DNA from 3 places in the Devosia sp. A369 genome. Region 2 is predicted to be linked to each of the others. Evidence: predicted binding sites of a transcription regulator. Region 2 holds the regulator's gene; each other region holds the start of a gene.
The links. The regulator PhoB, encoded in region 2, activates phosphate uptake and scavenging genes when phosphate is short. The targets are predictions, from matches to a motif close to TGTCATNNANCTGTCAT.
Positions count from the first base shown of each region.

Region 1 (4,001 bases), on a different contig from region 2:
CATTGTGGAACGATAGCAATGACAAATCAACGGCTTTACATAATGCATTGAGCGACGACAGACGGCAGCTTTCGGGATTTGGCAACCTAAACGGGCAGCTGGTCGATTTGGGCCGCTATGGAAATTCTGCTCCGCTCGGCTTCAAGCATGCTCTCGGTCATCCTTGTAAATTCGGCCTCGCTCAGGCCGGGTGGAATGACCGGGAGGTAGGAAACCGCTATTGTACCCGGTGATTTTGGCCCCGAAGCTGCGTTGCTCCAGAAGCACCCAGAGTTAAGCGCAACCGGAAGAGCGGGAACACCCAGATGCTTGTACAATAGCCCTGCACCACGCTTGAACTTGACCGGTTCCCCGGGACCTTTTCGGCTGCCCTCAGGGAAAATGAGTACTGAACGCCCTTGCGAGAGAGCCTCTCGACTTTGCTCCAACATTATGGAGAAAGATTTCGCCCCGGAGGCGCGATCGATGATGATCATCGGAGAGCGTCGTAGATACCAACCCAGAACCGGGATATTCAGCAGCTCGTTCTTGGCGACGATTGCAACGTCAGGTGCCATCACGAGGAACGCCAAAGTCTCCCACATGGACTGATGATTGGAGATGATTAGGCAAGGCGTCTGACACCTGAGACCACTCACCGTGTGCTCTAAACCAACTACCACTCGCAAGCCTCCTAGGAGCCCGCGCGCCCAAAGCCGAGTAACGGCACGAATTGCCTTTTCCGGACCACCTACAACCGCGAACCAAGGTATTCCGATAGCGAACAGACCGGTCCACACGGCCATCACGACATCGAAGGCTACCGATCGAATATGGGTGGTGCTCGTAATATTATCTCTCAAAATGATCAGGGAAGTGGGGGATGGAGCCCAGCAAGCCTTTGAAGGGTACGCACTGCTCGTACAGATAGGGACTTCGGTTCAGCAATCCTACAGGGGTGAATAAAGAGTGATGTGATGCTTTGGTTCGGCCGCTCCGTCGAATCCTCGCTGTGGCCCATTACGACCTCGGCTGTGCGTCTGCTTATAGACGTTGCCGCCCCGAAACCTACCTGTCTTGGACGAGTGCAACACCTAAACCGATGGCTCGCCTTTCGTAGGGTTTCCGTGCATGCTTGCTTCTAGACATGAACGCGGATGCGGGATGCCGGCCAAACAGAGGTGCTGATTTCTATCGGGCGGCCGTTTGTATCCACATTGCGGCCTTCGAGGACGACGACTGGGCTGTCCTGAGGAATGCGCAGCATTTCAGCTTCGGCGCGGGTGGGGTGGCGCGCCGATATGGCGGTGTCGCTACGCCTTGTATCTTCCACGCCGAGCCGCCGGATCAGGTCGGTGATGCCGCTGGCTTCGCTAATGTGGTTTGGTAAATCAGGGAACCGGTCGGCGGAGAAATAGTGCCTCGCGACGCACAACGGATCACGTCCCGTCCAGCGCAGCAGACGCAGATCGAAGATGCGGGCGCGGCGCGAAATGGTGAGGTCGCGGGCGAGCTCGGCACTGACTCGGGGCTGATTCAGGCTCAGCAATTCCATCCGCGAGGTTCGGGCCAGAGCCTGAACGTTGTCATTATAGCGCGTGCGCGACTTGACGTAATAATCGACCAATTGGCCCGCGACATAGACGCCGCTGCCCTGTCGGCTCAGCACAAGTCCCTGTTGGGCCAGGGCTTCAATCGCCCGCCTGATGGTGTGGCGGGTTGCGCCATGCTGTTCGGCCAGTTCCACCTGCGTCGGCAATTTGCTGCCTGTCCTGAGCTCTCCAGCGGCAATTTGCGCTGCGATCGTGGCGGCGATGGCTTCGATTTCTATCGGGGGTCGGCTGGGGGGCATGAAATCTGTCTCGGTGGCATCGCGTCGCGCCAAATAGCGTATTTGGTGTAACAGTTTGTTGAAGTTTCTCCACCACGGCCCGCACCAATCGGGTTTGTCACCGACATGTCATGCGGCGCGGTGACAGGTGTCCTGGTTTTTTGAGGGCCCTATCAGGGGGCGCAAATCAGGGACTTTCACCATGACTATCAAGAGCATGCTGACCTCAGCGCTTTTGGCCAGCACCTTGCTGATAACGCCAGTTGCAGCCCAGGAGCTGCGTGTGGCTCTGCCAACCTTCACCTCCAAGTTCGCGCCAAATGTGTGGGGCAATGACGGCGCTCCCATGCTCTACCAAGTGTATGAGACGCTGATCACCCGCGACCCCTTCGCACGTCCGCTGTCCTTCGTTCCCGGTCTCGCGACCGAATGGAAGCAGATCGAGCCCACCATCTGGGAGCTCAAGCTGCGCGCCGACGTGCAGATGCACGACGGCACCGCCATGGATGCCGAAGACGTCAAGTCGTCGCTCGACCCGATCTTCAGTGGCACCGACCCGGAATACACCTCGGCCTGGGGCACGTTCCACTACAACTTCGACCATGTCGAAATCATCGACCCGCTGACCGTTCGCATCCATACCAAGCGCGAAGAGCCGCTATTTGAAGCGTTGATGTCGCTGAGCACTGCGAGCATCACCTCCAAGGAGCATTACGACGCCGTCGGCTACGATCAGGCCTTGCTCTCTCCCGTCGGTACGGGGCCCTACAAGGTGGTGCAGCTGACGCCGGGCGAACGCGCCCAGATGGAGCGTTTTGATGGCTACTGGGGCGAAGCGGCCCCGTTCGAGACGCTCGACTTCCGTCTCGTGCCGGAAGTGGCTTCGCGCATCACCGGTCTGGTGAATGGCGAATTCGACCTTGTCGCCAACATTCCGCCCGATCAGGCCCCGGCGCTGGAGCGCGATGGCATCAGCCAGCTGGGCGTTACCTGGCCAATGTTCCACGTTTGGGTCATCAATCAGGTTTCCGGCCCGACCGTCGACCTGAAGGTCCGTCAAGCCATGCGCCTGTGCACCGACAACCAGGCCCTGGTTGATGGGCTCTGGGGTGGTCTGGCCCATGTCCCAAGTGCGCACCAGTTCGAGGAATATGGCGAGCCATTCTATATGGACGACATCGACTATAGCGGTCGCGACGTCGAGAAGGCCAAGCAGCTGCTGGCCGAGGCGGGCTATAATGGCGAGCCGATCATCGCCCAGTTCACGCAGAGCTACTACCTCTACGGCAACCTTGCGGCGCAGGTGATCCAGCAGCAGTGGCAGGATTGCGGCCTCAACCTGGAACTCCAGCAGGTCGAAACCGTCGACCACCAGAAGACCAACATCAGCACCTGGTCCAACCCGATGTACTATCCCGACCCAATGGGTGCGATGGACGTGCACTGGTCGGCCAACAGCAACTACGCCAAGCGTGGCACCTGGAAACCGTCGCACCCTGAATGGGATGCCACGTTCGAAGCTGCACGCTTCGGCGCCGATGTGGAAACCCGCAAGACCGCTTATCGCAAGCTGCTGGAGCTCGAGCAGCAGGAAGCCGGCTGGATCCTGCTGTACGAACCCCACGAGATCTACGGCATGCGTGACGATATCTCGTTCGAGATCCCCGTCGCCTACCGCCCCTATGTTCTGCCGCTGCATGCGGGCCAGATCACGGTCGGCAAGTAAGTCAGTGCAGGGGGCGGCCTCTTGCCGCCTCCTGCTCCTCGTCCTGAGCTTCAGGAGCTTTTATGATCCATTTCATGTCTGGCCGATTGCTGCGCGCCCTGGTGGCGCTGGCATTGGTACTGGTCATCGCCTTTCTCACCGTCCGCTTCTCGGGCGAGCCGTTCGAGCGCATGTTCCCCGAAGGCACCACCGTCGAGCATGAGCAGGCGCTGCGAGAGGAGTGGAACCTCGACAAGTCGCTGCCAGAGCAGTTTGCAATCTACGTTGGCAACATCTTCACCGGCAATTTCGGGCAATCCTTGTTCACCAAGGAATCGGTGTGGTCGATCTATGCTGAACGCCTGCCGGCGACACTGGCCATTGGCGGATTGGCCCTGCTGCTGGCCATACTGATCGGGATCCCGCTTGGCGCCGCCTCGGCGCTGTGGCGCCAGAGCGCCGTGGCGAAAGTCGCCATGTGGTTCG
Region 1 is NZ_JBTMWV010000038.1:10,753-14,753, reverse strand. It holds gene ACX3OZ_RS20335 (lysophospholipid acyltransferase family protein) at 87-785, opposite strand; gene phnF (phosphonate metabolism transcriptional regulator PhnF) at 1,121-1,864, opposite strand; gene ACX3OZ_RS20325 (ABC transporter substrate-binding protein) at 2,094-3,536, shown strand; gene ACX3OZ_RS20320 (ABC transporter permease) at 3,599-4,001, shown strand, end outside.
Region 1: a site for PhoB is predicted at 1,927-1,943, ahead of phnF (phosphonate metabolism transcriptional regulator PhnF). Genes of this name have one in related genera too.

Region 2 (4,001 bases):
GAACCCCGCACCGCCGCCGCCATCATGGTCCTGCTTGCCGTGATGATCTGCCTCAACGGCGTTGCCATCTACCTGCGCTCGCGCCTCGAAAAGCGCGCCTAGCTAAAGGACATCCCAAATGGATATGGTCGCCAGCACGGTTAAGATGACCCAGCAATCAGTGAATAGCGCAATGAACCCCATCGACGCCCTCGACCGCCCGATCCGCCTCACCGCCCGCGACGTCACCGTGCATTACGGTGCCAAGCAGGCCCTGTTCGGCATTTCGATCGACATTCCCGACCGCGCCGTCACCTCCTTCATCGGCCCCTCCGGCTGCGGCAAGTCCACCTTCCTGCGCTGCATCAACCGCATGAACGACACCATTGACGGCGCCAAGGTCGGCGGCGTCATCAAGCTCGACGGCGAAGACATTTACGATCCCAGCCTCGACGTGGTCGAACTGCGCGCCCGCATCGGCATGGTGTTCCAGAAGCCCAATCCCTTCCCCAAGTCGATCTACGAAAACGTCGCCTACGGCCCCAAAATCCACGGCCTCGCCCGCTCCAAGACCGACCTCGACGAAATCGTCGTCAACTCGCTGCGCAAGGCGGGCCTGTTCAACGAGGTCAAGGATCGCCTCAACGAGCCCGGCACCGGTCTGTCCGGTGGCCAGCAGCAGCGTCTCTGCATCGCCCGCGCCATTGCCGTCGGTCCCGAAGTCATCCTGATGGACGAGCCCTGCTCGGCCCTGGACCCCATCGCCACCGCCATCATCGAAGAGCTGATCGACGAGCTGCGCGAAAACTACACCATCGTCATCGTCACCCACTCGATGCAGCAGGCCGCCCGCGTCAGCCAGAAGACCGCGTTCTTCCATCTGGGCAATCTGATCGAGGAAGGCGTCACCGAAGACATCTTCACCAATCCGGTCAACAAGCAGACCCAGGATTACATCATGGGCCGCATCGGCTAACGCCCGCGCCCTAAGAGGAATTACCCATGTCCCCGACTGGCACCGACCATATCGTTACCGCCTATAGCGACGAGCTGACGCAACTGGCCCAATCCATCGCCGAGATGGGCGGCCAGGTTGAAGTCGCCATCGAGAACGGCACCAAGGCCCTGCTCAAGCTCGACCGCGAGCTGGCCGACCTCACCATCATCGCCGATCAGCGCATTGACGACATGCAGCGCCAGATCGACGAAATGGCCGTCTCGATGATCGCCCGCCGCCAGCCCATGGCGTCCGACCTGCGCGCCATCATCACTTCCATCCACGTCGCCAATGACCTCGAACGCGTCGGCGACATGGCCAAGCAGTTGGCCCGCCGCTCGCTCAAGCTCGAAGGCCTCAATCTGCAGCCCAGCTTCTATAACGGCGTCAAGAACATGACGGCCTTGGTGCTGCGCCAGATCAAGGATGCGCTGGACGCCTATGCCAGCCGCGACGCCGCCGCCGCCATCGAAGTGTGCAACCGCGACGACGAGGTCGATGCCATGCACACGTCTTTGTTCCGTGAGCTGCTGACCTACATGATGGAAGACCCGCGCAACATCACGCCCTGCACCCATCTGCTGTTCTGCGCCAAAAACCTCGAACGCATCGGCGACCACGCCACCAACATCGCCGAGCGCGCCTATTACCTGCAGACCGGCAAGCAGCTCACCAGCGAAGTCCAGGAACTGCAACGCACCCAGCTCAAGGCCTGATCGGCCTTTCCTCCCCTCCCCCTTGAGGGGAGGGGTCGGGGGTGGGGGTCCATCAGTGACCCGCCAAACCACCCCCTCCCCAGCCCTCCCCTCAAGGGGGAGGGAGATACAAATCGAACGCCGGCGCGCCGGCCCAAGGGGAGCCCCCCATGCCCGCCACCATTCTCGTTGTCGAAGACGAAGGCGATATCGCCATCCTGCTGCGCTATAATCTGGAAGCCGAAGGCTTTGCCGTCGTCACCGCCGAAACCGGCGACGAGGCCCAGCAGGCGGTCCAGGACAAGCTGCCCGACCTGATCCTGCTCGATTGGATGCTGCCCGAAATCTCCGGCATCGAACTGTGCCGACGCTTCCGCGCCCGCGAGGAAACCGCCCGCGTGCCGATCATCATGCTCACCGCCCGCGGCGAGGAAGAAGAGCGCGTCCGGGGCCTCGCCACCGGGGCCGACGACTATGTGGTCAAGCCCTTCTCGGTCCCCGAACTGATGGCCCGCATCCACGCGCTGTTGCGCCGCGCCAATCCCAATCTGGTTACTGCTGCGCTCAAGGTTGGTGATCTCGAACTCGACCGCACCACCCACCGCGTCCGCCGCGCCAGCCGCGACGTCCATCTCGGCCCCACCGAATATCGCCTGCTCGAATATCTGATGCGCCACCCCGGCCGCGTCTATTCGCGTGAACAATTGCTCGATGGCGTCTGGGGCAATGACGTCTATGTTGATGAGCGCACCGTCGACGTGCATATCGGCCGCCTCCGCCGCGCCATCAATCGCGGCAAGGACACCGACCCGATCCGCACCGTCCGCGGCGCCGGCTACGCCTTCGACGAACGCTTCGCCCAGGTGGCGTAAACCCACGGGTGAGCACCATCCCACCCCAAAACGCGGTGTCATCCCGGCCTTGAGCCGGGACCCATCCTGAGATCCAGCCACCGGTTCCATTTCAGGCTGGGCCCCGGCTCAAGGCCGGGGTGACATCGTGGGTGGGCCAAATCTCTACACGTCTGAGGGGTGCCCCCTCAAACCTCCGGAATATCCCTTAACGGCGTATCATCGCTCAGCGGCACCGTCTGCCGTTCGATCAGCCGATGCACCTTCGGCGGCTCGGTCCCCCGATGCAGCGCCCGCAGCTGCTCGCTATTCTCCGCATCCGCCTTGGTGCGCCGCAGATTGTGCCGCACATAGTCGATCCAGGTCGGCACGTGATAGGACTCGGTCCAGATATCGGGATGTTCAAGATCGCGCAGCAGCGCCCATTGCCTGGCCCCGTCGCGGATACGGATGCGGCGCCGCGCCGCCATCAGCGAGAGCAGGCGCGGAATGTCTTCCTGGGCGATGCGATAATCGATCATCACCATGATCGGCCCGCTGCGCGGTCGCATATCGAGTTTCAGGACCGGCTCATTGAAGGTGTCGAGCGGGTTGAGGTCCCGCGAATTGAACTCCGGCAGCGGCAGCCGGAACCCGACCAGCCCACACACCAGCAGCACCAGGCTCGCCATCACCAGGGCGGCCCCCAGCCCGAAGCCATCCGCGCTGGCTCCCCAGACCCAGCTACCCATCGCCATGCCGCCGAACGTGGCGGTCTGATACAGCGAGAGAGCCCGCCCCACCACCCAGCGCGGCGACGACAGCTGGATCGAGACATTGAACAGCGACATCGCCAGCACCCAGCAGCCGCCCGCGGGCAGCAGCGCCAGATGGCTCAGCAGCGGATCGCGGCTCAGCCCGAGCCCCACGCAACTGATGGCAAAGCCGGCACAGGCGAACCGCACGATCACTTCATTGCTGAACCGCTCGCGAATACGGCCATTGAGAAACGCGCCGCCAATCGCCCCCAGCCCGAAGCAGCCCAGCAGCGTGCCATAGACCATCGGGCCGCCGCCCACATATTCACTCGCCACCGAAGGCAGCAGCGCCAAAATCGACACCGCAGCCAGCCCGAACAGGAAGCTGCGAAACAGCACCGTCGTCAGGTTTGGCGACAGCGACACATAGCGCAGCCCCGCCAGGATGGCGCTGCCGAAATCTTCGCGCGGCAGCCGGTTTGGCACGTAATCCGGCTTCCAGCGCAGCAGCGCCACCGTCAGCGGCAGATAGCTCAGCGCATTGAGCGCGAAGGCGGCCGCCGCACCGGCCAGCGCCACGATCACCCCGCCAACCGCGGGGCCGACGCTGCGCATCATGTTGAAGCCCATGGCGTTGAGCGTCACCGCGCCCGGCAGGTCGTGCCGGGGCACGATATCGCCCATCGAAGCCTGCCAGGACGGGTTGAACAACGCCGTGCCGCAGCCGATGAGAAAGGTAAAA
Region 2 is NZ_JBTMWV010000016.1:40,178-44,178, reverse strand. It holds gene pstA (phosphate ABC transporter permease PstA) at 1-102, shown strand, start outside; gene pstB (phosphate ABC transporter ATP-binding protein PstB) at 173-955, shown strand; gene phoU (phosphate signaling complex protein PhoU) at 982-1,692, shown strand; gene phoB (phosphate regulon transcriptional regulator PhoB) at 1,842-2,543, shown strand; gene ACX3OZ_RS16195 (MFS transporter) at 2,711-4,001, opposite strand, start outside.

Region 3 (4,001 bases), on a different contig from region 2:
GAGCTACCCCATCGGCAAGCGCACCAGATTCTCCGAAGGACTGGCCGGACAGGCGCAAAACGTCGCCGGGCAATTGCTGTCCAGCAGGCTCGAAAATGCCAGCGCCACGGCTGCCAAAGCACTCGGAATCAAGCTTGGGAGCAAGGTGGTTCGGCTCGAGACCATGTCGCTGGCGGATGGCAAACCGCTGTCGCGGGCAACAAGCATACTGCCGTATCGGCTATTTCCCGATATGGCCGACCGCTATGCCGAATTGCGGTCATTTACGGCGGTGTTTGCCAGCTATGGGCTGGGTGATTATGGCCGGGCCTCGACAAGGATTTCGGCGCGGCATGCCGATGTGGAGGAGACCAAATTGCTGGGGCTGGCGCCGGGGGCAATCCTGCTGGTGTCGGAGGCGGTGGATGAGGATTCGGCTGGAAATCCAATCTCTTATGCGCTGAGCCGGTTTCCGGCGGAGCGGATGGAATTGGTGGTTTAGGGCGCAGATCGAGGTGGATTGAGGGCACGACACCCCCACCCCGGCCCTCCCCTCAAGGGGGAGGGAGTGCATCGGGGCTCGCCGGTTTCAGTGGCAAGAGCTGGGTTCTAGACCGGTTCGACCAAGCCAGCATTGGCTGCCAGCATGCTGGCGAATTTCTTGCCGGCTGCTGCCAAATCGCCGGAATTGTCGATGCGGATCGTGTTTTCCGGCAATCCGTCGTCAACATTGCGGGCCAAACGCGCCTGAATCGACTCAGGTGTTTCGCGACCGCGCGCGGCGAGGCGTTGGGCCAAAACCGAACGTTCGGCGGTGACCAGGACCACCACCGCATCGGGGTGGCGTTCCAGCAATGCCGGAATGACGCGACGCGACAGATTGGCGACGACGACGCGACCGGCGGCGAGGTCGGCTTCGAGGGAAATGGGCAGACCATAGCGCAGGCCATGGGCACCCCAGCTCAGGGTGAACTGGCCCGCTGCTTCGGCGGCGGCGAAAGCGGCTTCGTCCATGCTGTCGTGATCTTCACTGCCGCCATCGGCGGGGCGGGTGACGACGCGACGGACGAAGACGACGCGGCCGGTCGGTTCCAGCCGTTCGCGGGCGTAACCGATCAGGCTGTCCTTGCCGACGCCACTCGGCCCGACAACGGCAACAAATTTTCCGCTCATATCACTCGCTGGCCCTGACGCCACACTGTCCGCACGATGGGGATACCATCCTCGACGCGCACATGCACGAAGTCGGCGCGCTTGCCGATGGCGATTTCGCCCCGGTCGTGAAAACCCGCCGCTTCGGCCGGGCGCTTGGTGACCAGCTGGATGGCCTTGAACAGGTCCATCGTGTCGGTGAGCGCGAAGGCCCCCTGCAGCATCGAGAAGGGGATGTAATCCGAGGACAGGATATCGAGCAGGTCGGCTTCGGCCAGTGCCCGCGCCGAGACATTGCCGGAGTGGGAACCGCCGCGCACCACATTGGGGCCGCCCATCAGGATGGCCATGCCGGCAGCGCGCGACGCTTTCGCGGCTTCCAGCGTGGTGGGGAATTCGGCGACGTCAATGCCCAGGGCCAGAGCTTCCTCGACATGGTCGCGGGTGGCGTCGTCATGGCTGGCCAGCACAATGCCCAGCTCGTGGCAGGCGGCGGCGATGGCGCGGCGATGCGGGCCGGCGTGAGCGGTGGATTCGGCAATGCGGCGCTCGGAAAAGTCGGCGAGCGCGGCGTCGCTCATTTTCAGCTTGCCCTGATAATAGGTCTTGTAGGCATCCATGCTGGCGAATTGGCGCTGGCCGGGGGCGTGGTCCATCAGCGAGGCCAGACGGACCTGCGGATCGTCCTTGAGCAGCAGGAAGCTCTCGAGGCAATCGGGGGCGGAGACTTCGCAGCGCAGATGGATATGGTGCTCGGCGCGCAGGCGGCCGGCTTTGGTGCCGGCGGCGATGGCATTTGCCAGCGTCAGCATTTCGGCGGCGCCCATATCGGAATTCTCATCGAGCCCGACGCGGATGGCGTCGAGCACGGTGGTGATGCCGGAGGCGGCGATCTGCGCGTCATGCGCCTGCACGGCGGCCACTGGGTTCCAGCGCACTTTGGGGCGCGGCGCATAATGGGTTTCGAGGTGGTCGGTGTGCAGCTCGACCAGACCGGGGATCAAATAATCCCCGTCGAGATCGACGCCGCTGCGGCTGGGCGCGCCGACATCGGTGATGAGGCCGCCATCGACCCGCACGGAGCCTTCCAGCACCTCATTGGCGAGCACGATCCGGGCATTGGTGAGGACAAGTTCCCCGAGAGCGACGGTGTTCATAACGATAAGCCGATCCTGCGTTCGTAAGCCTGGCATGTTGGGGCCTGCGCTAGCCGAACTTCATGACAGTTTGGCGACCACAGTCGATCTATCCCGCCGACAAGGGTCGTATTATCGTCATGCACAGCGGCGAGAACAAGCCGGCATGATTTGGGGACCAGCCATGAGCAATATCGTCGCCACCGGGTTCAATGCCGATTCCGAGGATGGGGAACTGTTCAGCCTCGAAGCCGACCTGCGGCGGCTGGCCGAGATTGGCACCGATACGGTGGAACTCGGGCTCACCGGGGTCGATCTGATCGCCGGCGGGCGCATCCTGCCCGAGCGACTCAATCGGCTCGTCGCGATGACCAAGCAGTTCGATTTTCGCTACACTGTGCATGGGCTGGTGTCGTCCAATTTCATGGACCCGGACACCCTGCCCTACCAGATGGCGGCGGCCAAGGCGCTGGCCGAAATCTGCGACCGCATCGATGCCCGCATCCTGGTGCAGCATAGCGGGGAATTGCGCGCCGACCAGTGGCACCACCGCCCGGGCGCCGACCAGCGCGAGCGCGAGGCGCTGGGCGAACTGGCCGAATTCTGCCGCCCCTATGGCATTCGCGTGGCGCTGGAAAACATCTTTTCCACCGCGCCGGGGCAGTATCGGCAGACGCCGGCCGAAGTGGCCGACACGGTGCGGGCGGTGAACCACCCCAATCTGGTGGGGCTGATCGATTTCAGCCACGCCTACATTGAATCCACCTATCGCGGGCTGGATTTTCGCCAGCAGCTTGCGGCCATGGCGCCGGTGACCGGGCATCTGCATGTGCATGACAGTTTTGGCCGGCCGCAGGGGTTTTATGTGCCCTATCATCAGGCCGAAAACGTCGCCATGGGGATTGGCGATCTGCATCTGCCGCTGGGCTGGGGCGATATCGACTGGGAGGGGATTTTCGCCGAGCTGACGTTTTTGCCGGGGACGGTGATGATGATGGAGATCGGGATGCGGTATCGGAGTGAGCGGGGGGAATGTTTGCGACGGGCTCGGGGGTTGGCGGGATTGGATGGTGTGAGGGCAGCGGCGCAGTAGTGCTCTTCCCTCGCCCCTTGAGGGAGAGGGACAGCTTTTCTGCGTTCAGCAGAAAAGCAGGGCGAGGGGTGTGGCGTCACCCCATGCTTTGAGGCGCGTTAAAGAGACCCCTCATCCGCCCTTCGGGCACCTTCTCCCTCAAGGGGAGAAGGGAGAAAGAACGGGCATCTCAGGATGGGTCCCGGCTCAAGGCCGGGATGACATCGAGTTTTTGGGATGTATTGAGGTTCACCCATCGTCTCTGCCCAAACCGGCACCCCCTCCTAGCCTCCCCCATCAAGGGGGAGGTATCAGATCGAGGTCGGGGCACCATCGAGTCACAACCACTGGGCGGCACCTCCCCCTTGATGGGGGAGGTTGGGAGGGGGTGTGGGGAGCCCCGATGCTTTGATGCGAACTGGAGCCCCCTCATCCGCCCTGCGGGCACCTTCTCCCACGAGGGGAGAAGGGCAGAAGGGAGCGTCGCCTCCCTACCCCGCCAGATAGCCAAATTGCGCTTTGTGCAGCACTGCGTAGGCGCCGTCTTGGGCCAGGAGGGCGGTGTGGGTGCCTTGTTCGACGATGCCGGTTTCGTCGATGACGACGATGCGGTCGGCGTGCTGGATTGTCGCCAGACGGTGGGCGATAACCAGGGTGGTGCG
Region 3 is NZ_JBTMWV010000004.1:40,755-44,755, reverse strand. It holds gene phnF (phosphonate metabolism transcriptional regulator PhnF) at 1-481, shown strand, start outside; gene phnN (phosphonate metabolism protein/1,5-bisphosphokinase (PRPP-forming) PhnN) at 589-1,152, opposite strand; gene ACX3OZ_RS06860 (alpha-D-ribose 1-methylphosphonate 5-triphosphate diphosphatase) at 1,149-2,288, opposite strand; gene ACX3OZ_RS06855 (TIM barrel protein) at 2,452-3,360, shown strand; gene ACX3OZ_RS06850 (ABC transporter ATP-binding protein) at 3,831-4,001, opposite strand, start outside.
Region 3: a site for PhoB is predicted at 2,351-2,367, ahead of ACX3OZ_RS06860 (alpha-D-ribose 1-methylphosphonate 5-triphosphate diphosphatase). Genes of this name have one in related genera too.